3 linked regions of the Psychrobacter arcticus 273-4 genome follow. The protein of the gene in region 3 binds, or shares a complex with, the protein of the main gene of each other region. Links are inferred from orthologs where the notes say so. Each region holds a gene or a part of one and is shown on either strand. Other genes may lie near its edges.

What was found.
Region 1: the proteins of tsaD (region 3) and tsaB are in contact, whole or in part, in a solved structure (PDB 4WQ4), measured with the Escherichia coli proteins. The link is inferred for Psychrobacter arcticus 273-4 from one-to-one orthologs.
Region 2: the proteins of tsaD (region 3) and tsaE are in contact, whole or in part, in a crystal structure (PDB 6N9A), measured with the Thermotoga maritima proteins. The link is inferred for Psychrobacter arcticus 273-4 from one-to-one orthologs. Residues at the interface, in WP_004082750.1 of Thermotoga maritima: Cys10, Asp11, Arg49, His50, Leu82, Gly84, Gly135, Gly136, Glu154, Thr155, Leu156, Asp157, Asp158, Ser159, Glu162, Asp165, Lys166, Arg169, Leu170, Tyr175, Lys213, Thr214, Leu217, Tyr218, Gln221, Arg222, Asn324; in WP_004082108.1 of Thermotoga maritima: Leu37, Gly38, Lys46, Lys57, Val59, Lys60, Ser61, Thr63, Phe64, Thr65, Leu66, Met67, Val69, Pro71, Tyr82, Arg83, Leu84, Asp86, Asp88, Phe89, Asp93, Ile128, Asp130, Glu131, Arg134.

What each region holds. Positions count from the first base shown.
Region 1 is NC_007204.1:2,106,284-2,114,162, reverse strand. What follows is about bases 5,027-7,860. They hold tsaB (tRNA (adenosine(37)-N6)-threonylcarbamoyltransferase complex dimerization subunit type 1 TsaB), read left to right. Parts: upstream 5,027-6,018; coding sequence 6,019-6,702; downstream 6,703-7,860. Other genes in these bases: PSYC_RS08830 (class I SAM-dependent methyltransferase), read left to right, coding at 7,742-7,860; PSYC_RS08835 (undecaprenyl-diphosphate phosphatase), read left to right, coding at 6,834-7,676; ffh (signal recognition particle protein), read left to right, coding at 5,027-5,806. In the rest of the region: PSYC_RS08880 (hypothetical protein), read left to right, coding at 72-407; PSYC_RS08875 (hypothetical protein), read left to right, coding at 553-861; PSYC_RS08870 (hypothetical protein), read left to right, coding at 1,063-1,374; rpmG (50S ribosomal protein L33), read right to left, coding at 1,600-1,755; rpmB (50S ribosomal protein L28), read right to left, coding at 1,921-2,157; PSYC_RS08855 (IS630 transposase-related protein), read left to right, coding at 2,794-3,162; PSYC_RS08850 (cytochrome C assembly family protein), read right to left, coding at 3,210-4,016; more of ffh, read left to right, coding at 4,271-5,026; more of PSYC_RS08830, read left to right, coding at 7,861-7,879. UniProt on the Escherichia coli protein: Required for the formation of a threonylcarbamoyl group on adenosine at position 37 (t(6)A37) in tRNAs that read codons beginning with adenine.
Region 2 is NC_007204.1:1,095,587-1,103,511, forward strand. What follows is about bases 3,689-6,568. They hold tsaE (tRNA (adenosine(37)-N6)-threonylcarbamoyltransferase complex ATPase subunit type 1 TsaE), read left to right. Parts: upstream 3,689-4,804; coding sequence 4,805-5,332; downstream 5,333-6,568. Other genes in these bases: PSYC_RS04765 (YnfA family protein), read left to right, coding at 3,689-3,743; PSYC_RS11915 (hypothetical protein), read right to left, coding at 3,850-3,972; PSYC_RS04770 (6-pyruvoyl trahydropterin synthase family protein), read left to right, coding at 4,200-4,805; mutL (DNA mismatch repair endonuclease MutL), read left to right, coding at 5,379-6,568. Outside these bases: PSYC_RS04750 (carboxynorspermidine decarboxylase), read left to right, coding at 1-922; PSYC_RS04755 (saccharopine dehydrogenase family protein), read left to right, coding at 1,200-2,474; PSYC_RS04760 (PhzF family phenazine biosynthesis protein), read left to right, coding at 2,595-3,407; more of PSYC_RS04765, read left to right, coding at 3,411-3,688; more of mutL, read left to right, coding at 6,569-7,130; tRNA (adenosine(37)-N6)-dimethylallyltransferase MiaA, read left to right, coding at 7,232-7,925. UniProt on the Escherichia coli protein: Required for the formation of a threonylcarbamoyl group on adenosine at position 37 (t(6)A37) in tRNAs that read codons beginning with adenine.
Region 3 is NC_007204.1:252,152-259,971, forward strand. Bases 1-2,775 are described here. They hold tsaD (tRNA (adenosine(37)-N6)-threonylcarbamoyltransferase complex transferase subunit TsaD), read left to right. Parts: upstream 1-750; coding sequence 751-1,800; downstream 1,801-2,775. Other genes in these bases: PSYC_RS01100 (c-type cytochrome), read left to right, coding at 1-475; PSYC_RS01110 (CrcB family protein), read left to right, coding at 1,860-2,231; PSYC_RS01115 (LysR family transcriptional regulator), read right to left, coding at 2,262-2,775. In the rest of the region: more of PSYC_RS01115, read right to left, coding at 2,776-3,152; PSYC_RS01120 (carbonic anhydrase), read left to right, coding at 3,818-4,456; gloA (lactoylglutathione lyase), read left to right, coding at 4,539-5,108; hemF (oxygen-dependent coproporphyrinogen oxidase), read right to left, coding at 5,196-6,206; ribA (GTP cyclohydrolase II), read right to left, coding at 6,225-6,917; dxs (1-deoxy-D-xylulose-5-phosphate synthase), read left to right, coding at 7,501-7,820.

The sequences.
Region 1 (7,879 bases), 1.9 Mb from region 3 along the record:
TAAAGTTACATACTATTGAGAGCTGCTGTATGACTGATTATATTAAGCGACACCTCAGCTAAAAGTGAGATATGAATATGCAAAACGCAAAATATCAAAATCAAGCTTCGCAACCACGTAGCCTAGTGCCAAAAGGTATCACCATTGGCTTAGCTGTATTCGCCCTTGTTCTAAGTCTAGCAGGTTATGGCTTTCGTTTAATGGTGGGTGATGACACAGAAGAGGTATTGCGCCACGCTGCGGTGATAGTACCAATATTTATGCTTGGTATTCCTTTTTTGTTTTGGGTCGGTTCACGCCTATTTAACAAGGTTAAAGGCATGCATATAGAAAGCTGGAACGCCATTAGTTTGGGATATTTAACCTCTTGTATATCGATGCTGTGGTTAATGGGTACGTATAGTTAATATGACCGATAATAGCGCTAAACTATTATTAGTTTCTTAGCCGTCAGTATTTTCTGGTTTAAAATTTTCTACCTACTAGATTTTAATTGTCACTTTTTGCTCATTAATAAGTCCCGCTTTATCGCGCGACTGGACACTCGCTTGTATGTCAACATCACCAAAAATTACCGATATCATTTTTCCAAAAGACTTACCAAATGGTTTATTTATCGCCCTGATTATCGCCTGTCTGCTGCTAGGGCTGTCTTCACTGCGTCATGGTACGGATTTGCAAGGCTGGCTACACGTCTTTGAAAATTGGCTGCTGATGTTATTGATACTGCCAACCGCGACTGCGACAGTAGCATTACCGTTCAAATATCGTGATCCGACATTAGAGTTAAAGCTGATGTATTACCTTGGCATGTTTGTTGCTTTCTTATTTACCCTAGCAAAATTGCGCTACTGGCGTTAACGAATATCAATTTTCTATAAAACTAAGACCATCGAACGTAGGGTGTGCAAAAGACTTATATGACAGCCCTTGAATTATAGCGCCAAAGCGTCCATTGTATGAATAAGATAGTTTTGCCCGCATGACTGTAAGATTGTGGCTTTATAAGAGTAAGGCAGCGCGTTTTTTACAGGTATAAACGGGATAATAAGGATACAATTAATGCCATACGATATCGATAATGAGATTGAAGTAGATAATGACAGTACCGATCAGTTTGCAGGGTTTGCAAAAGAGACGACCCTTGAGCTGGTTGAAGCAGAGGGTGGTAAATTGCTCTTACGTGATGCTGAACAAGATGACGCACCGCTGATGACCATAGATTTTTCTGATAAGTTAAAAGAGATACTTGGCAGTGATACCCAAGCGATGGGTCAGCATATGATTCATGCAGCGATTCAAGTCATCATGCAGAAGCAGATGAGCCAGTGGCATGCTCATGTCTATGATAAAGAACCAACACACTATAGTTGAAATACTTTAAAGTCGCTACCGTATTGCTGGTGTAAATTTTTTGCAGCCTCTGTCTGCGTAGGCACAGCAAGCAAGAAAAATTTGCACCAGTAGTACGTGTTGTATCGATATTACTTTTCACCGACTATAAATAACAAACAGTCAACATATCGACAATAAAAAAGGGTTTATCAAATCGATAAACCCTTTTTTTTGTTCAAATAAAACCATTTATAAAAATGGGAATTATTTGATTTTTGCTTCTTTAAAGATCACATGCTGGCGTACTTTTGGATCAAATTTTTTGATTTCCATTTTGCCAGGCATAGTGCGCTTGTTTTTGGTAGTGGTATAGTAATACCCAGTACCAGCAGTTGATACTAATTTAATTTTATCTCTCATGATAGCTTTCCTGTAAATGAGCGGTCTTCAATCGATAGGTACGGATCTAAAGGATTAAGTTGCTGTAGATAATAGCCAGCCATAAATATATGAGCTAGTAAATCTTCAACATGACAGCAGCCTAAATAGCGACATTCATCGATAGATTAGGCTGCCAATGTTTACTTAAACTTTTTGACCTTGTGCGCGTAGATCTACTAGCACTTTATCGATACCCAGTTTGTCAATGATGCGCATACCTTTGGTAGACACACGTAGACGTACAAAACGATTTTCAGACTCTACCCAAAAACGATGGTTGTGAAGGTTTGGTAGAAAGCGACGACGGGTTTTGTTGTTTGCGTGCGAAACATTATTACCCACCATAGGGCGCTTTCCAGTCACTTGGCAAACTCTAGACATGGCGAACTCCTAATCTATGAGGTATGAGTTTTTCTCATACCAGTCTGGGCAAGTTGCACGTATTTGCGGCATGGACACAGCAAGCGGCAGCTTTGCACCAAACAAAACTATATGAAGGTTGAGCTGATTTACTGTCATCTAAAGGCAAATAACAGGCAAACCAATTCAGAAAATTTTAAAGCCGACATTTATACCATAAAAGTAATGAATACTCAAATATTTTTGTGATAGTTGTTGGTTTAAAGGGTGGCTATTATACCCTGAAATGAGCGCCCTATGTTATTGATTATTTAATAATAAGGATTCACTTTTTAGTGGTAAGTTATAAAAAGAGTCAGTAAAGTCTCAATCATATATTTAATACAATCTGTTAATCCTACTGGCGTTATTGTAAATCTATATATCATTATCAATCTATTATGATTCTAGGTAATGATTTTGTCTATTTACTTAAATAAATGATTACCGCTGCGGAGTCCAAACATGTCATGTAGTTACAAGTTACGGCTATCTATAATGATTTAACAGTAATTACATCTGATTATTATTTTTCGCTAAAATCTATAGATGTGATATGGTTTAATCCAAATAAAACCGATACAATATTGACAACCATCTTAATTAATGAAATAAACAATGACCTATTCAATAGACTATCGCAAACAGGTACTGTCTAGTATTAATAACGGCATGACAGTGAGAGAAGCGGCTGCTTTTTACGAGCTTAGCACGAGTACCATACACAGCTGGAAGCTAACCTTAGCGCCTAAGAGTGGTAGACATAAAGCGCCAACAAAAATACCTGATGACGCATTGATTGAAGATGTAAAAAGATACCCCGATGCTTATCATTATGAGCGTGCCCGTCGACTAAATTGTAGCAAAACAGGCATTCATCATGCCCTAAAGCGCCTTGGTATCAGTCAAAAAAAAGAGCTTAGTACATCCAAAAGCGTGTCCGATCAAAAGAGACTGAATAAAAAGGCCGCCAGTATTATCATTTAATACCAGCGGACACATTTTTTAATCACGTTGCTGCTGTAAAATCGATTTTACAGCAGCATCTCCAGCACAAACTTGCTACCGACAAAACCAATGGCTAATAAAATAAAAGCATAAATGGTCATGTTGGCAGCACGTTTTCCGCGCCATCCAGCACGCCAATTACCGATGAGTAATGCGCCAAACAGCAGCCATGACAGTAGACTAAAGGCTGTTTTGTGGACAAGATGCTGCGCCATCAAGTCTTCTACGTAGATAAAACCAATCCCCAGTGCGATACTGAGCAGGACAAAGCCGACCAATAGCATATCAAATAACAGGCTCTCCATGCTTTGAAGGGACGGCAGCTTATTTACCCAGAAGCGATGAATCGATTGATGCTTAAGCTCGCGTATCTGTAGGCGTAAAAACAACGCTTGTACCGCTGCCATCAGCAGCACACAATACGCGGCAAGTGATAGTAAGATATGAGCCTCAAGCCCAATGCTAATATCCGTAATCGGACGATAAGGCGCCCGCCCAATATAGCCGATTATCATACCCGTAAGTGCAGTCGGTGCGGCGAGAATACCCAGACTGACGATAGGTCGATATAGAGAGAACATGACGTAGAAAAACAAAAAGAACAAGCTGATCAGGCTGATGATATTAAACAGATTAAAATTTAGCCCATAGAGGGTGACCACGTGCGGATAAAGTAGGGCGGCATGTGCCAACATACCCATAAACAATAAGCCTAAGCTAGTGCCTTTATGGATAGGTTTATTCTGAATCAGCGCCCAACCAATATAGATGCTGACTAAGAGGTAAGCCATCGCAGCAAGTAAGAATGCAAGTTGCAAGATAAAAAACCTCATCTCATAATGCGCGCAAAATACGCGCTTAATTTAATGCTAAAGTGGTATTATTAGAATAATTACCCAATTTATCATAAAATGGCAATCAATTGAGCACCATCTTATGTATTCCTGATAAATGCTTGGCAATGGAGCTTTAGTATTCGCCATCAGATACCAATACCCGAATCGTATTTATCAGCGCGTTAACTTACGAAGCCAATCTCTACTAAGCGCCAAGTTTCATAAAGAATTATTTTAACTGAGAGTTATTTATGTTTGATACTTTAACAGAACGATTATCGTCGAGCCTGCGCAATATCGCAGGTACAGGGCAACTGACCGAAGACAATATTAAAGACACCTTGCGTGAAGTGCGTATGGCGCTATTAGAAGCCGATGTCGCACTGCCGGTCACCCGTGATTTTGTAAAGCGTGTAAAAGAGCAAGCGCTTGGTGCTGAAGTGCTTAAAGAGTTGGCGCCAGGTCAAGCTTTTGTCAAAATTGTCCATGATGAGCTGACTGAAATGATGGGCAGTGCCAATCAGCAATTAGAGATGACGGGTAAGCCGCCTGTTGTTTATCTGCTTGCTGGTCTGCAAGGTGCGGGTAAAACCACTACTGCTGGTAAATTGGCAAAGTTTTTACAAGAGCGCCATAAGAAAAAAGTCATGCTAGTATCTGCTGACGTCTATCGTCCAGCAGCGATTGCCCAGCTTGAGCAAGTCGCTGGGCAAGTAAATGCCAAGTTCGTCAATTCAAGTAGCGACGAAAATCCAATTGATATTGCGCTACGTGCTATCGAAGAAGCCAAAATTCAATATCAAGATATTTTGATTATTGATACGGCGGGTCGTCTAGCTATCGATGAAACCATGATGGACGAAATCAAAGCGTTAACCGCTGCGGTCAATCCTTCTGAGACCTTATTCGTCGTTGATGCAATGACTGGTCAGGATGCAGCAAATACTGCCAAAGCCTTTAACGATGCGCTGCCATTAACGGGCGTTATTTTGACCAAGACCGACGGTGATGCTCGCGGCGGTGCGGCGCTTTCTGTACGTGCTATTACAGGTAAGCCGATTAAATTCTTGGGTCGCGGTGAGAAACTTGATGCATTGGAGTTGTTCCACCCTGAACGTATTGCTCAACGTATTCTTGGTATGGGTGACGTACTGAGTCTGGTTGAAGAAGTTGAGCAAAAGATTGACCGTGATAAAGCCGAAAAAATGGCGAAAAAGATGCAAAAGGGCGGCGAGTTCGACCTTGAGGATCTATTGACCCAGTTCCAGCAAATGAAGAGTATGGGCGGCATGGCAGGCTTCTTGGATAAGATGCCAGGTATGGGCGGCTCGGATATGCAAAAAGCGGTCGAAGATGCTAAGCCTGAAGAAAAAGTGCGTGAGATGGAAGCATTGATTAATTCGATGACGCCATTTGAGCGTAAAAACCCTGATAAAATCAACCCAAGTCGTAAGCGCCGTATCGCTGCAGGCTCAGGTCGTGAGATTCAAGACGTCAATCGTTTGCTTAAGCAGCACAAGCAAATGGCAAAAATGATGAAGATGATTTCTAAGCCTGAAGGCATCAGTAAAATGATGAAATCGATGCAAGGATTAATGGGCGGCGGCGCTGGAGCAGGCGGCAGTGGTCCATTATTCGGTGGTGGCGGTCAGCAACGCGGCGCGAAAGATGTGAATCCACAGCAAATGGTAAAGCAAATGGGTTTGGATCCAAACAACAGGCCAAGCAATGAAGAGATGCAAGAGCTGCAGAATAAAGCGCCAAAAAAGTTTAAAACCCGTTTTTAAACGACTTAGTGTTACTGACTTAGTGCTACTGATAGTATCTTGACAATGAAAACCTCAAAGATTATTTAGCTTTGAGGTTTTTTATGTTTATGCTATTGAGATAAATTCTCATAAAGAATACATGAAAAATATAGAAAGTCGGTAAATTAATCTGTCCTAAATGCTATGATAGGCGCTGTTTTATGATGCCAAAAGAATAAGCCGAGGTAATGATGTTTTTAGCAATGGATACCGTGTTTGATCAGTGCTCGGTTGCAATTTTAGATGCCAGTGGGCAGGTGTTATCGAGTCATACCGAGACAGGTAAGCGCCAGCAGACGCAGCAAATCTTACCGATGATTGATGCGGCTTTGTCTGAAGCGCAGTTGAAACTGGCTGATATACAAGCCCTTATCTTTAACCGAGGTCCTGGCGCCTTTAGTGGTATACGGATTAATACTGCTGTAGTACAAGCGCTATCGGTAGCGCATGATATTCCTTGTGTTGGCGTTTCAAGCTTACAGGCGATTGCGCAAGCGGCGTATCAGCAGCAGCGTTTGAGCGAAGTATATAGTGCTCTGGATGCTCGTATGCAGCAGGTGTATTTTGGGCATTATGCGGTAATAGATAATATGATGCAGCCCGTTAATCAAGACAATGGCGAAGATACTGAGCAGTTACTTGATTATGATAGCCGGACAGCGCTGGATATTTCTATCGTTGGCAATGGTGCCGGTTTATTAAGTCTGTATGACGGTCAAATCATTCATGCTGATATTCATCCTGATGCTACCGTGATAGGGCAGCTCGGCATTGCTCAGTTTATGGCGCATGGTGGCACAGAGGCGGCACAAGCTCTACCAAAATATTTACGCAATCAGGCATGGAAAACGCTCAAAGAGCAAGGTAAGGCTTAGTATAGGCTGCCTATATCAAGTGCTTATAAAGCACTCAAGCTTTGCACGCGCAAGCGATAATAACAGCATTATGAATATAACAATATAAAACAGACGCCTGTACTATTTTTGGCTTTTTGAGGAACAATGTTGTGGATATCATTTTATTAATTCAAGCTGTTATCATGGGTATCGTTGAAGGTATCACTGAGTTTTTGCCCATCTCTAGCACAGGATATTTAATTTTATCCGCTGATTTGATGGGTTTTTGGACCAAAGAAAAAGTCGATTTGTTTGTGGTAGTTGTGCAGTTTGGTGCTATTTTAGCAGTCATTTACGACTACTGGGATCGACTCTGGCAGGCATTGATGGGTCTGCTGACGGGTAAAGCAGAGGGCATGAGTAATCCGCGCCAGCTTGGACTTAGCTTAATTGTCGCCACTATTCCGGTGATGATTGTTGGTTTTACTTTTGCTGATGAGATTAAGGCTTATCTATTTGATCCTATCGTCGTTGCCATTATGCTGATTATCGGTGGTCTGCTGATATTTTATGTTGAAAATCGTCCTAAACCTATTATTGCGCAAGAAGCAGAAGACGTTGGCCTAAAGACAGCATTGATGATAGGTTTGTTCCAATGTTTGGCATTAATACCTGGTACATCGCGTTCAGGTGCGACCATTGTTGGTGCACTGTGGCTTGGCGTCTCACGCAAAGCGTCTGCTGAGTTTTCTTTCTTTTTGGGTATTCCTGTCATCGTAGGTGCGGCGTTATTAGATTTGCTAAAACACAAAGATGTTTTGACCAGTAGCGAAGATTGGTTGGTGCTAGGCATTGGTACCGTCGTGTCATTTATCGTCGCTTTGCTTTGTATTCGCTTATTGGTTGCTTGGGTCAGCCGTCGTGACTTTAAAATCTTTGCATGGCTACGTATTATCACTGGTGTACTGGTATTAATAGCCGCTTGGGGTTTTGGTTATCAAATGGCAGGCTAAGTTTTATAGCGGAATATTTTTATGGTAATTTATGATGTTGTAGATACTAGAAAGGAATAGCAGTCATGATCAATGCGAAGCAAGTACCGACCGCTGATATGAGCTGCCAACTACTTTATATTAGCGAGTCGCAGGCATGTCAAGTCTACAGCCTACAAGCGCTAATAGCTGAGCATGAGTTATCTATTATTTTGAATGTTGAA
Region 2 (7,925 bases), 850 kb from region 3 along the record:
GATGCCTGAGGTGCTCAACTACGCTGATAAGATTATCTTTAACTCTATCTCACAACTCAATGCGTTTAAGGAGCAAGCGGCAGCGAAAAACATACCAGTCGGGCTGCGCTTAAATCCAAAAACCAGCAATTCATCGTTTATTATTGCGGATCCTGCCCGTCCCTTTAGCCGTCTTGGTGAGCATGATAAAGATAAAATTGCAGCAGTTTTGAGTGATATTAGCGGAGTAATGATTCATAACAACTGTGAAAATGACAGTTTTGAGGCATTTAGTGAAAGCTTGGCTGATATCGAAACCAGATTTGGAGATGTTTTGCAGCAGCTTGAATGGGTGAGTTTGGGCGGTGGTATTCATTTTATTGCCCCTGATTATCCACTAGAAAAACTTGCGGACAGATTAAAAGGTTTCAGCGAAAATTATGGCGTGCAAGTTTATCTAGAGCCGGGTGAGGCAAGTATTCATGGTGCTGGCACGCTAGTCACCAGCGTTTTAGATACGATGCATAATGAAAAAAATCTAGCTGTAGTAGATTCATCAATCGAAGCGCATATGCTGGATTTGCTGATTTATCGTGAGTCAGCGCCGATAGCGGCTATTAATAGTGATTTAATTAATATTGCCTCTCTTGATATCGACCCTACCAATATTGCACCCATAAGCGAGAACGCTAAATCAGCTGATAATACGATTATTTATGGTCGTTCTTGTTTGGCAGGCGATATCTTTGGTGAGTATGCCTTGCCAAATAACTTAAAAATAGGTGACACCGTTACCTTTGGCAATGCCGCAGGCTATACCATGGTGAAGAAAAACTGGTTTAATGGGGTTAATATGCCAGCGATTGTCATTCGCCGCTTAGATGGCAGTATCGATATCCAGCGCGAGTTTGATTATCAAGATTACAAGGCGAGCTTGTCATAGCGCTATTGAAATCGTATTCGAGATGAATAAATGAGACTGCCAAACAACTATCTAGAAATGATGATTCATCTTGACGTTTTTAAGTTAAGTTGTAATTTTTGCCGAAAAGCGAGTAAAAATTGTTATAATTGCTACTGGCAAACGCAGTGGGATTTGTCTAACGGGTGCGTGGGTTTTCCTCGGTCTTCCTTTTTAATTCACGCATATCATTCACTCGTTTCTGTTTTGCATAGCCAATATCAATGGTATCGACAGGGACACAAAGGAGGATTGTTCTTTGAACACAAACCAACAAGCTAAGCCTAGTAAAAAAGACGTGCTCATCATCGGTGCCGGCGGTGTCGCTCAAGTGGTCGCGCATAAATGTGCGATGCATAACGATGTACTTGGCGAGATTCATATCGCGTCACGTACCCAATATAAATGTGATGCCATTGCTCAGAGCGTCATAGAAAAAAACAGCTTTAAACAACCTGCGGTACTGCACACGCATCAAGTCGATGCCATGGACACCCAAGCGCTGATACAGCTGATTCAGGATACAGGTATTCAAATCCTTATCAATGTCGGTTCGGCATTTGTGAATATGACTGTCTTAGAAGCTTGTATTGAGACTGGCGTGGCATATATTGATACGGCTATTCATGAAGATCCTCGCAAGATTTGTGAAACGCCGCCATGGTATGACAACTATGAGTGGAAGCGCAAACAGCGCTGTGCCGACAATAATGTCACTGCGATCTTAGGTGCGGGCTTTGATCCTGGTATGGTCAATGCCTATGCGCGTCTTGGCTATGACATGATGGATGCAGGCTCAGTCACTGATATTGACATTATCGATATCAATGCCGGCAGCCATGGCAAGTACTTCGCCACCAACTTTGATCCTGAGATTAACTTCCGTGAATTCACCGGTACCGTTTACTCTTGGCAGGACAGTAAGTGGCAGTCTAACAAGATGTTTGAAGTGAAGCGTACAGATGACTTGCCTGTTGTTGGTGTGCAAAACAGTTACTTAAGTGGTCATGATGAAGTTCACTCTTTGTCTGCCAACTTAGATGTGCCCAATATTCGCTTTTGGATGGGCTTTGGTGAGCACTATATCAATGTCTTTACTGTCCTACAAAACTTGGGATTACTGTCTGAGCAGCCAGTCATGACTGCTGAAGGACAAGAGGTTATCCCATTAAAAGTGGTCAAAGCGGTACTACCAGATCCGAGCTCGCTTGCGCCAAATTATACGGGTAAAACCTGTATCGGTGACAAAGTTAAAGGTAAAATAGACGGCGTTGATAGTGAGGTGTTTATCTATAATATCTCAGACCATAAAGACGCTTATAATGAAATCGGTAGTCAAGGTATCTCTTATACCGCAGGTGTACCACCAGTTGCCGCTGCCATGCTAGTCGCTACAGGCGAGTGGGATGCAGGTAAGATGGTCAATGTTGAAGAGCTTGATGCCAAACCATTTATCAATTTATTGAATAAAATTGGCTTGCCTACGCGTATCAAAGATAGCGAAGGCGATAGAGCGCTTGAGTTTACTATCTAAATTCTTGCGTTAGCTTTTATTGTTCGTTAAATGAAAAGCACCCTATTGAACCATGGCTCAATAGGGTGCTTTTTTATTAGGGGGATTACCAAATCATAAAAATAAAAATGAGAATATAAAATGCAATTAGAAATCAATGTTATCGATGCCTTTACTGATACTGTGTTTAAAGGCAATTCAGCGGCAGTGATCATTACAGAAAGTTGGTTGTCTGAGAAGCTCATGCAATCTATCGCTTTTGAAAACAATTTATCAGAGACTGCTTTTATAGTCTTGGATAATAAAGGCACTTATCATATTCGATGGTTTTCACCGCTTACGGAGATTGATTTTTGTGGTCATGCGACCTTGGCTTCTGCCTTTGTGCTGTTTAAGAAAAATCCTACTTTGACGTCTATTAAATTTTCAGCCAAAGCAGTTGGGGTTTTAACGGTCAAGCAAACCGATCATGATAAAATACAGATGGATTTTCCCAATACTAAGCCTGAGAAAGTCAGTGATATCCCTGATAGTTTGCTGGCAGGATTGTCTATTGCACCTGTTGAAGTCTATAAAAACTCACAGGCATATTTTGTGATTTATGACTTGGAATCTGACGTATTAAATGTAGAGCGTGATAATGAAGCGCTAAAACAGCTTGCGCCTCTAGATGTAGTTGTCACTTGTCAGGCTAAATCTGCTGACTACAAAGACTATGATTTCATTTCACGTTACTTTTGGCCTACCAATGGTGGTGATGAAGACCCAGTCACGGGCTCGGCTCACACTGGATTAGCGCCATTATGGGCACAGCGGTTGGGTAAAAATACATTGGTTGCTTATCAAGCCTCAAAACGTGGTGGGGTACTTGACTGTGTGGTTACAGGAGATAGAGTACTTATTTCTGGCCATGCCGTGCATTATTTGACAGGATTTATCACGGTCGAGGAGTAAGTTTTGTCTGAATTAAAAACAGTGGGGCTTTTTGCTATTACAGCATTGGCTGAAATCGCAGGCTGTTATCTGCCTTATCTGTGGCTGCGAGAAGGCAAGTCAATCTGGCTACTCATACCTGGCGCATTGAGTTTGGTTGCTTTTGTATGGCTATTGTCATTACACCCAACTGCTGCTGGTAGAACCTATGCTGCCTATGGCGGTGTTTATATCTCGATGGCGATTTTATGGTTGTGGACTGTGAATGGCATTCGACCAACGACTTGGGATATTGTAGGGTCAGTAGTGGCGCTTATAGGGATGGCAATTATTATGTTTGCACCGCGCAGTGTTTAGTTTATGAGTCAAAGTACGCAAATCCAAGATTTAGCAATGTAAACCTATAAATAAAAAAATGCCAATCAAACCATTAGGTTTAATTGGCATATTGATGCGCTTACTATTAATGCTTTCCTAAGATACTACCATTATCATCTTTCTTTGATTGTTTAGCCGCTTTTTTCTCTTTTGCCGTTAACAGCGGCTTCTTTTTGACATTCTTCTTACTATCTTGACCTTTACTCATGATGCTGTCCTTTTATTTGAACGATTAATACCTAGTAAAATCAGTATAGCCCTAAGGTCGAGTAATAGCTAGCTTCAAGAAAATGGACGACGGCGTTAATAAGTGCTTACTTACGAATACATCACGATTTGCTATAATGAGCAGCAAGCCGATAAATCGCGGCAAACCTTTATTTTATTATTATTATTTAGCACAATGGTGCTTACTGTTTTGGTTGATTGATTATTATGCGTATCCGTAAACTGTTTAAATTTGAAAACGCTCATATTGTGCGTAACTGTAGCTCTGAGCGCTGCAAACACTCGATTCATGGTCATAGCTATCAGATTGAGCTGATACTTGAGGCTAAACGCTTAGACCATGGGCAGATGGTCTATGATTTTGGCTTGTTAAAATCCTCTATTAAAGACATTATCGACAGCTTTGATCATGCGATTTGTTTTTGGAGTAAAGATGACCCTGAGTACATCGCTGCCTGTAAAAAATTCAGTGCACGCTGGATCAGCTTGCCGGTATCACCATCAGCAGAGCAGTTCTCACGTGTGATATTCTTTTGGGCTCAAGAGATTCTGCAAAAGACGCAAATGCAAAATGGCGAAGCGGATGTCAGCGTCTATTCAGTGATTGCCCACGAAACTGCCACAGGTTACGCTCAGTGTTTTGCTGACGATGTGACCAATGAGCAAATGGGTAAGCTGGTGTTGGAGGACTTTGAATTTAGCGAGCAAGTGTGTGCAGAGTGGCATGATCCAGATTTATATGCCAAACTGATTCGTGGTGAGAGTTTTAGCAACCCGTCAGTGACCATGCAAGTACAGGCAGGCACAGCCTGATGTCTAATAATGAACCCGTAAAACAAGACGCATACTCACGAATATTTACCTTGCATACAGAGGCAGACACTAAGCGTTTGGCTGAGCAGTTGGCAGCTTTGCCGCTGACAGGCAGTGTGTGGCTGGCAGGAGATTTGGGTGCTGGTAAAACGACATTGACTCGCTATTGGTTACAGGCGCTAGGGCATAAAGGTGCGGTCAAAAGTCCGACTTATACCTTGGTGGAGCCTTATAGTATTACCCAAGATGACGGTTCAATTAAACCGGTTTATCATGCTGATTTGTATCGTTTGCAAGATCCAGAAGAACTGTCTTTTATAGGCTTTGATGAATATTTGGATGAGCCAAACGCGCTGGTTATCATTGAGTGGGCGAGCCGTGCGGACAGTTATTTGCCGCCGCCAACAGTATTTATCGATATAACCCAAAGTGATAGCATTGATAATAAAGAATCCCGCCAAGTCCAAATACGACTGTCAAAGGTAGGAGAAGCTGAGGGTTTGGATTTATCTAGCCTAAATATTTAGTGTTGTATCGATATTACTTTTCACCGACTATACATGATGCCCATCAATGCCACATAGCCATAGCAATACTCGCATCAAAAAACTATCGCCGCTGCTTATCAACCAATTAGCAGCAGGTGAGGTCGTGACACGTCCATCAGCTGTGGTCAAAGAGCTACTCGAAAATGCGATTGATGCTTATGCCACAAATATTGAAGTGCATATTACCCAAGGTGGCATGGGTATGATTGAGGTAATTGATAATGGCGTGGGTATTCATCCTGATGATATGGTCATGGCAGTCACGCGCCATGCCACTAGCAAAGTCGCTGATGTGGCACACTTGCACGGCATTACGACGTTGGGTTTTCGAGGTGAAGCACTGGCAGCGACGGCTGCTGTTTCCCGTTTGACCTTAATCAGTAGCCATGATGACAGCGGTATTGGTCGTCAGTTGCAAGTTGCCGGTATATTGGATGATATGCCAAAGCTTATACCGGTTGTCCATCATCGTGGTACTACTATTACAGTCAAAGATTTATATTTTAATGTACCAGCCCGGCGTGGCAACTTAAAATCGATCGCCACTGAATTTGGTCATATCGAAACCATGTTTCGCGAGGTGGCATTGGCGCGAGCAGATGTGGCACTGACGCTTTTTCATGATAATAAAAAACGGCTGTCACTGTCAGTAAACACTATAAGTAACGATAATGAAAATTATCTGCCATTGTCACGTCTTGAGCAAGCAACTGGATTGGCACTGACTGAGCAGGCAATTGAAGTCGCGGTTGATTTATCTAGCCTGACACAGCATCCATCTATAAGCTCTCATTCTACTCATGTTACTAATGGATACACGGATAATGCAGGCGCTATGCAATCGGCGAGGATTAGTGGTTGGTTGTGGCCAAGTTGTGATACCAACCATCACTTACCCAAGCTTATTTATGTGAATGGCAGATTGGTAAAAGAGGCGTTAATTAGCAATCAGCTGCGTCAAATGGCTCAAAGTGCACAGCTGGCAGGTATGGGTTACGCACTGTATTTTGAGTTACCAACTCAGTGGCTCAATGTTAATGTTCATCCTTCCAAGCAGCGTATCAAGATTAGCCCGCTGAACAATATCATGGCGCATTTAAGCCATGCGGTTCGTGCAAAGCTAAGAACGCTTAACCCTGCAAAGATTTTTTCTAATAAAAATGCAACACCAAATAGTAATGTCTCTACAAAACAGTCTTTCAATACGTCAGACCCAATAGCATCATCTACCACCAATGCAATACGAACTCAGCAGATTCAAGCGCCTAAGCAAACATATCAGCTGTCAGCAAATGAGCTGTTATTCCAGAATATTAAAGACTGTCATATTAATGAATCTATAGAGGACAGTAGTCATGCTGCTAATAGTGACCCTGTAGAGACATCACCTTTACCCGTATGCTTAGAAATTATAAATAGTGTCGCTGGTTTGATAGCAGAGTCTTCAGCTGTACATAGCAGTGACGATAAAGCGCTGCCTTGGCTACTATTTTATCATCAAGGGCAGTGTGTGCTAATTAGCGCTGAGAGATGGCAGTCAATATTGGAATTATTGTTTGAGTCAACTGTGTTTAGCAGCACTATGTATAATAACGCTAAAGTATTAAGTAGCACTACTATTAATCAGCAATTGGCGAAGATAAGCATGCAGATGTCTGCACAGGACGCACAAGCTTTTGTAGCAGACATGGAAGCTACACTGAGCAAATATGCTATCCATTCTATAGAGAGTAATCAATTAGTGGTATTGATGCTATCATCTGCGTCTAAGCAGTAGCCATTTGTAAACAGTATATTTCCTCATAGCCAATATACATCGCTGAGCTACCAATTATTTATCTTATGATGCTTAAAACCATGACCATTAAAGGCAACCGTATGCGACTTTCGTCTGATAGCTTATCTCATCACTTAAGTCCCAGTTTAGCGGATAATAGCGTGGTGTGTCTGATGGCACCAACAGCGAGTGGTAAGACCAACTTGGCTTATGAGCTTTATGACAGCGGTCGTTATGAGCTGATTTCGGTAGATTCGGCATTGGTGTATCGTGACATGACGGTCGGTACTGCAAAGCCAAATGCTGCTGAGCTAGCACGATACCCACATCATCTGGTCGATATTATTGATCCTATGCAAAGCTACAGTGTCGCTGAGTTTGTCAGTGATGTGGCAAGACTGATTGATAGCTGTCATCAGAATGGAAAAATACCATTGCTGGTCGGCGGTACTATGATGTATTACATGGCATTACTCGACGGACTCTCACCTGTGCCTGTTAGTGATGACAGTGTTCGCGCGCGCGTTGAGCAGTGGCGGCAAGATGAGGGTATCAGTGCGCTATATGACTATCTTGGTAAAGTGGATGCTATTAGCCATGAGCGCCTTAATGCCACTGATACCCAGCGCATTACTCGCGCGGTTGAAGTATATTTGCAAACGAATATTCCGATTAGTGACTGGCAGCGTCAGCCTAAGCAAGCATTGGCTCATAATCCAAATCAGCAATGGCATGCATTAGCAGTTATGCCAGATCGTCCATGGTTGCATACGCGTATCGAGCAGCGTTTAGATA
Region 3 (7,820 bases):
GGCGCTCTCTGGTCTAAGTCTTAGTGCGTTGTTGACACTTAGCGCATGTAGCGGTGGTGATAATACTGCCGCTGATGAGCCTGCAGCGATTAATGAAACTGAAGCTGCTACTGAAACGGTGGTTGTAGAGCCAGCAGCACCTACTGAAGCCGAGCTTACCGCTGAGGCAGAAGTACCGGCAGTAGAAGCTGAAGAAGTAAGTGCTGAAGCTGCTACTGATCCTGAAGTGTTGGCTGCTGACGCAGGTGCTACATTGTATGAAAAACAATGTAAAGTCTGTCATGAAAAAGGTCTGTTAGCAGCGCCAGTATTTGGTAATAAAGAAGCGTGGGCACCACGCATTGCCAAAGGTATCGATACGCTACATATGCACTCTGCTAAAGGCTTTAATAAAATGCCCGCGCAGGCGAGTGCCGAGGTCAGTGAAGCGCAAGTTCATGCTGCTGTTGATTATATGGTCGCTGCGGTTAGCTAAATGTTATTGAGTGAAATTTGTTAAACTGACCGCCATTGTAAGCTTACAGTGGCGGTTTTTTGCCATAACGACATAAAGCGTATCTTTAAGCGTTAAGCTATAGTCGGTGAAAAGTAATATTGATACAACACGTATTTCTGGTGCAAATTTTTCTTGCTTGCTGTGCCTACGCAGACAGAGGCTGCAAAAAATTTACACCAGAAATACTGTAGCGACTTTAAAGTATTTCAACTATAACTAAAAAATCATGCATAGTAAAAAATAAAGGCACATAGATGAAAGTATTGGGTTTAGAGACTTCTTGTGATGAGACCGGTCTGGCGATTTTCGATAGCGAACAGATAAATAGCGAGAATAAAGGTCTGCTTGGGCAAGTATTGTATTCACAAATAGAGCTGCACGCCCTTTACGGCGGCGTTGTGCCTGAGCTTGCCAGTCGCGATCATATTCGTAAGCTGGTGCCTCTGTTTAATGAGCTGTTGGCCCAATGTAATATCAGCAAAGATGAGATTGATGCTATCGCTTATACCAAGGGTCCGGGGCTTATCGGCGCGCTGATGACGGGTGCATTGTTTGGTCGTAGCTTGGCTTATGGTCTAGATATTCCAGCGATTGGCATTCATCATATGGAAGGGCATTTATTGGCACCGCTGATGGGTCTCAATCCACCAGCGTTTCCATTTGTGTCGCTATTAGTGTCCGGTGGACATACGCTACTCATTGCCGCCCACGGTATCGGACAATATGAAATCCTCGGCGAGTCCATCGATGATGCGGCGGGCGAATGTTTTGATAAAGCCGCAAAGATGTTGGGCTTGCCCTATCCGGGCGGTCCTAATATTGCTAAATTGGCGGAAAACGGCAATCCGAATGCTTATAGTCTGCCCAGACCGATGTTACATCGCGGTTTGGATTTTTCTTTTAGCGGTATGAAAACGGCTGTGCACAATCTTATCAAGGACACTGACGGTTCAGGAAATGGTTCTGATAGCGACCCGCAAGTCCGCGCTGATATTGCTGCCAGTTTTCAGCATGCTGTCGTTGATACCTTGGTGAAAAAATGCGTCAAAGCGCTTAAGCAAGTGGATATGAGCCGATTGGTAATAGCAGGCGGTGTCAGTGCCAATAGCCATTTGCGTGAAACTCTCGAGCGTGAGCTGGCTAAAATCAATGCCACTGTTCATTATGCGCCGCCTGCTTTATGTACTGATAATGGTGCAATGATTGCTTATGCCGGTTATGAGCGTTTGCAAGCAGGGCAGTCCGATGATTTAGCGGTGAGCTGTGTGCCACGTTGGCCAATGACAGAACTGCCTGCGGTTTAAGTATTATTTTATGAATGAGAGAGCATCTCTATTAACCTCTACCTGATTAAGGATGATTTATGCAGTGGCTAGCTATTGGATTAGGGGCTGCATTTGGCGCATGCTTGCGAGGCTGGCTGGCACGTTTCAATCCACTGCACCATTGGATACCTCTTGGTACGCTTGGCGCCAATGTATTAGGTGGATTATTGATAGGGTTGGCACTGGTGTGGTTTGAGCGTATGGGCAGCGGCTTGTCTCCCAATATCAGGCTATTTGTGATTACTGGATTTTTAGGTGGCTTGACCACTTTTAGCACCTTTAGCGCTGAAGTATTTACCTTTATCCATCATGGGCGGCTACTGGCAGCTTTAGGGTTGGTAGGTTTGCATGTGGGGATGACATTACTAGCAACTGCGCTTGGGTTTTATTGCTTTAAGTTGGTTTTATAATCATAAAAATGAAGCAATAAAAAATCATAATTACACAGGCTTTACGATACCTTCTAATAAACTGGCAAACCCTTGCATATAAGCGGTATCTTGACTAGAGCTACGCGTTGCTGCATAGAGCTGACAGTAGACACCATCCCCTAATGGTCGCGAGACCACCCAGCCTTTTTTCTCATATTCTGCGACCACCCAATCAGGTAGTGCTGCCACGCCGCGCTCGCTTGCTACTAGCTGTATGAGCATAGCCGTCAGCTCAGTGGTACGGATAGCCTTAAAGCTGACCTGCTCTGGGGTCATAAAATTGGCAATAATATCGAGGCGCTTGGCTTCTACTGGATAAGCAATCAAGGTTTCCTCAATCAAATCATTTGGGTGTATAAAATGCTGCTCTGCCAAATCGTGAGTGGGGGATAGTACCAAACGACTCTCATACTCAAATAAGGGTTGATAGCTGATGCCTTCTATCGGCAAATTACTAGTCGTAATCAGCAGGTCGATATCCCCTTCCATCAATAAATGATGCGGCTCAGGCTCAAAACCTGTGGCAAAATCCAGCTCCACATCTGACCACTCACGGCGATAATAATTGAGAATCGGCATCAACCAATCAAAGCAGCTATGACATTCCGACGCCAAACGCAGCCTGCCTGCTTGTCCATGAGCGAGGCGCTTTAAGTTGGCTTTGGTACGAGCAACTTGCGGCATAATACTGTCAGCGAGCGCCAGTACGGTTTTGCCAGCTGGCGTAAAGGTCAATGGACGCGTACGACGATTGACCAAACTGATATCGTAATAATTCTCTAACTCTTTTAACTGATGCGAGACAGCAGAAGCAGTGACATGCAGCTCATCGGCAGCAGCAGCTAATGAGCCATGTGCCCGTAGCGCAGTTAGGGTATTAAGATGACGAAGCTCTAACATAAAATAATCTAACCACCGAAGTCAAAAAGAAATAAGGTAAAGGCAAGCAGCCAACCTGCCATCACTGCCGGAAAAATAACAGGAATCAGCACGGTACGTATCATCGTTGATTCATTAGCACCCAAGTTTATGTGTACGGATTTGACGGCAGGGGTCAGTTCAAAACCTGCAAGCAGTCGTAGTAGAGTGATTTTACCATGCTTGACATCAAGGTTGATGTCTTTTAGAACCTCGGTATGGTCATAGGTTTTTTTAGAAATGCTGTATACGTTAAATACGATGATTTGGTATGTTAAAGCGATGAGTTTAAACGGGGGCTGGTCGCAGGCTATTATAACAAACCTTTAATATAAATCAGTGCGAGTTCGTTATTGCTTGATTCTGCACCAAGTGCTTTTAGGGATGATTTTTTTATGTTGATTAAGTGTCTTATGCTTGGGATGATTACCAATTAATGCAGGGTGAATTGAATTTTTTTATCATGTTTTTGTCTTTATTCCTATACAATTGGTTTATGTACAATGAATGCAGTTTGATTGGCAGAGGTAAAGTTTTTGTCAAACCCTGCCTAAAAAGCTAAGCACTAGCGGAAATATAGGCTCTATGGACAGGATGGCTGTAGAGCGACCTACCATGTTAACTATTTAAATGATCAAGGACTTATTATGCCTCACGATACACGCCTCCAAACAGGTCTAGAAGCATTGGCGCTTCTTAAACAAGGTAACGTGCGCTACGTAGATAGCTTGACCAGCACCGATCCTTGCATGCAAAGACGTCCAGAACTTGTCAGCGACCAAGACCCGGTAGCGATTATTTTGGGTTGTTCAGATGCACGGGTACCGGTTGAGATTGTCTTTGATCAAGGCTTGGGTGATTTGTTTGTCATACGCGTGGCAGGTAATGTGGTTGCTCCCTCGCAAATTGGCTCGGTTGAGTTTGCTGCCGAAAAGTTTGGCACCAAATTGGTCGTGGTACTTGGTCATTCGCATTGCGGTGCGGTCACCGCTTGTGTTGAAGCACTAATCAATCCTGAGAAAAACTACTCGCCCAATTTGCAATCTATTGTTGACCGTATCCGTCCAAGTGTCTACAACCTACATGAACTTGCAACCGCCAACGGTCAGGATGTGGATGCAGACGAGTTGGTTGATCGCTCTATACGTGCCAATGTGCATATGTCAGTTAGCCAATTAAAACATGGCTCGCGTGCGTTAGAGGACTTAACCAGTAGTGGTCAGCTATTGATCGTTGGTGCCGAGTACGACTTAGAAACAGGAAAGGTACGATTTTTGGATGCTTAATAGTGTCCTGTAGAGACTGAGCGTTATAAGTATGACTGTTTAATCTATTAGCGATTAAAAATATTTAAATATAGGAATAACTATGAATAATAATGATACTTTTAATAACGACCATTCAATACAAGAGCAACCTGAAAGCAGCGTAAAGGCTGATGGCGTACAGCCTATCTCAGCGCAGACGACAGGTTATACCTTTAACCATACGATGCTGCGTGTCAAAGATCCTGTGAGGTCTTTAGAGTTTTATACTGGCGTCTTAGGTATGACATTGCTGGCAGTCAAAAAATTCCCAGCCATGGGTTTTGATTTGTATTTTTTAGCCAAGCTTACTGAGAGCGAGCGTGAAAATTTGCCGTCGGGTAACGATTTAGAGATTTTTGCCTTCCGTCAGCGTGGTATTTTGGAATTGACTCATAACTATGGTACTGAGACAAAAGCGGACTTTAGCTATCATGATGGCAATCAAGAACCACAAGGCTTTGGTCACATTTGTTTTAACGTACCTGACCTCAATGCAGCGGTGGCTTGGTTTGATGAAAATCATGTCGAATTCAAAAAACGTCCAGATGAAGGCAGCATGAAAAACATTGTTTTTATCAAAGATGTCGATGGTTATTGGATTGAAATCGTACAAGCGGATTTGATGGCTTAATCTAGGAAATAAAAAAGGTCGGCTTGTGAACTGACCCCCATAAGTTGGACACAACTTATGGGGTATTTTTATGCGTTACAATTTAGACTATAAAATCAACCAATCGCGTGGTTTTAGATAAAAATCAGTCAATTCAAACTCAGGTGTACCCTCAATTGGCTCAAAGCGATAATGCCAGCTAGCAAGCGGAGGCATACTGACTAAGATGGATTCAATACGTCCATTGCTTTGTAGTCCAAATAGGGTGCCGCGGTCATAAACGAGGTTGTATTCAACATAGCGGCCACGGCGATAGAGCTGAAATTCACGCTGCGCTTCGGTATAGGGCGCATTTTTACGCTGCTCAAAAATTGGCAGGATACCCTCAAGGTAGCCGTTACCAACCGCTTGCATAAATTTAAAGCAGGTTTCAAAATCCCAACCGCGGCTCTCAGTATTGACGTCGTCATAAAACAAGCCGCCGATACCACGCTGCTCATCGCGGTGACGTAGGTGGAAATACTCATCGCACCACTGCTTAAAATCAGGATAGACAGTATCGCCAAAAGGCGCACAAAGATCATGACAAACCTGATGCCAATGGATGCAGTCAGCAAGCACAGGATAAAATGGGGTTAAATCAAAACCGCCACCAAACCACCAAATAGGGTCTTTGCCTTCTGCTTCGGCAATAAATAACCGCACATTGGCATGGCTAGTGGGGACGTTAGGGTTTTTTGGATGGACAACCAATGAGACACCCATCGCCTGTGCTTTACGACCGGCAATATCAGGATGACGGGCGGTTGCTGAAGCAGGCAGGTTTTGGACGTGAATATGGCTAAACATGACGCCGGCTTTTTCAATCACCTCGCCATCTGCCAATACGCACGAGCGACCCCCGCCGCCTTCAGGGCGCTCCCAATCATCAGGAAAAAAGGTAGCGGCTTTATGCGCATCAGCGCAGCCATCGCGCTCTTGTGCTTCTAACGCTTGGCAGATACGTGCTTGCAAATCGACTAGAAATTCACGCACACGCATGATGTCATGATGACTTGGTATCGTTGTTGCATCGGTCGATGACACTTTGATATCGTTGTCTATATTTGGGATGCTCATAAAATATCTGATTATTTGCTATTTATTAAGGTGTAAGGTGGTATTAAAATCTGTGTCTAATAAATGACCCATACGATCGCGCTTGGTCGCTAGATATTCAGCATTCATATCGTTCACCCCAACGACCAATGGCACACGCTCAATGACATCGATACCATGCTCGGTTAAGTAAGCGACTTTACTGGGATTGTTGGTGATAAGGCGTACCGCATCAACGCCGATATGAGCAAGCATCGGTCCGCACATATCATAAATACGCGCATCAGCAGGTAGTCCTAACATAAGGTTGGCATCTAGAGTGTCGTGACCTTGATCTTGTAAGGCGTAAGCGCGGATTTTATTGGTCAGACCGATGCCGCGACCTTCTTGGCGCAGATATAGAATAGCCCCGCAGCCGGTTTCTTGTATTGCGTGCATAGCCGTATTTAGCTGTGGTCCGCAATCACATTTTAAGGAGCTAAAAGCGTCACCGGTCAAGCACTCAGAATGAATCCGTATTAAAGGAATAGGGCGTTCTGATAAAGCATTGTCTTCTTGATTTAAGATGGTATCAGGCGAGGGCAGGCTGTCGGTAGTATCCGTTTGATCAACCACAGGCAGACCAACAGTCAGCATCACATGCTCTTGACCTTCATCATTTTCAAAGATATGAATATCAAACTCGCCGTGACGAGTAGGCAATTTGGCGCTAGTAATAAATTGATATGACATTAATGCCCTGCATAAGCTGATCATCGTAGCGCTAACCGTCTGACATAGCTTGATAATAATAGCTAAGTTATTGTAGGGTAGCGGGTGCGCAAAATAATAGTATGCTAATTATACTTATTATAAAAACCCACAAATTATAAAAACACACAAAGTTCACAGACGGCGCACGATGATTAAAGCGACAATTAAAAATAAATGCTATTATGCCATACTATTTTGACGGATACAGTGACAAGTCTTTGCCCTTACATTACTATGTCGTCATTAACGTCCGATATAGATGCAAAATAATAGGGCATAATAAGGCATAATAGCTATTAGCCTGACCTTTGAGCCAGCTATTAGAGCAGTCCTTAGGATTATGGTTAAACGTTGCTGTTTTATATCAAATAGCGTATTTTGGATAACTTGCAGCGATAAAAGCTGTATCACTAATTGTATAGTCGATGCCATTAATTGCATTAGCAATGATATGAATGATGGCCTCACTATTATTAACGCCACTTAGACTATTGCTATTGCTATTGCTAGACATCGTCTAAGGTAGCAGCTTGTCAGCAGATTGGTAGGTATCGTACGTTTTATGCAGCAGTCACCTCATTCCCTACAGTCTCAGTCATTATTTGCGTCAGCTGTTGATTCTGCTGTACCGCTATCAAACCTGCAACAAACGTATGCAGTGATCCCACGTGAGCGTCCCTATACGCCACTGCTCGATAGAGTGGATAGCCCTGCTGATCTCAAAGCTTTTAGCACTGCTGATCTTATTGCTTTAGCCGATGAGCTAAGGCTGTTTGTATTGTATTCAGCGGGTCAAAGTGGTGGTCATTTTGGTGCCAATTTAGGCGTAATTGAATTGACCATTGCGCTACATTATTTATTGGATGCTCCGCAAGATCAGAT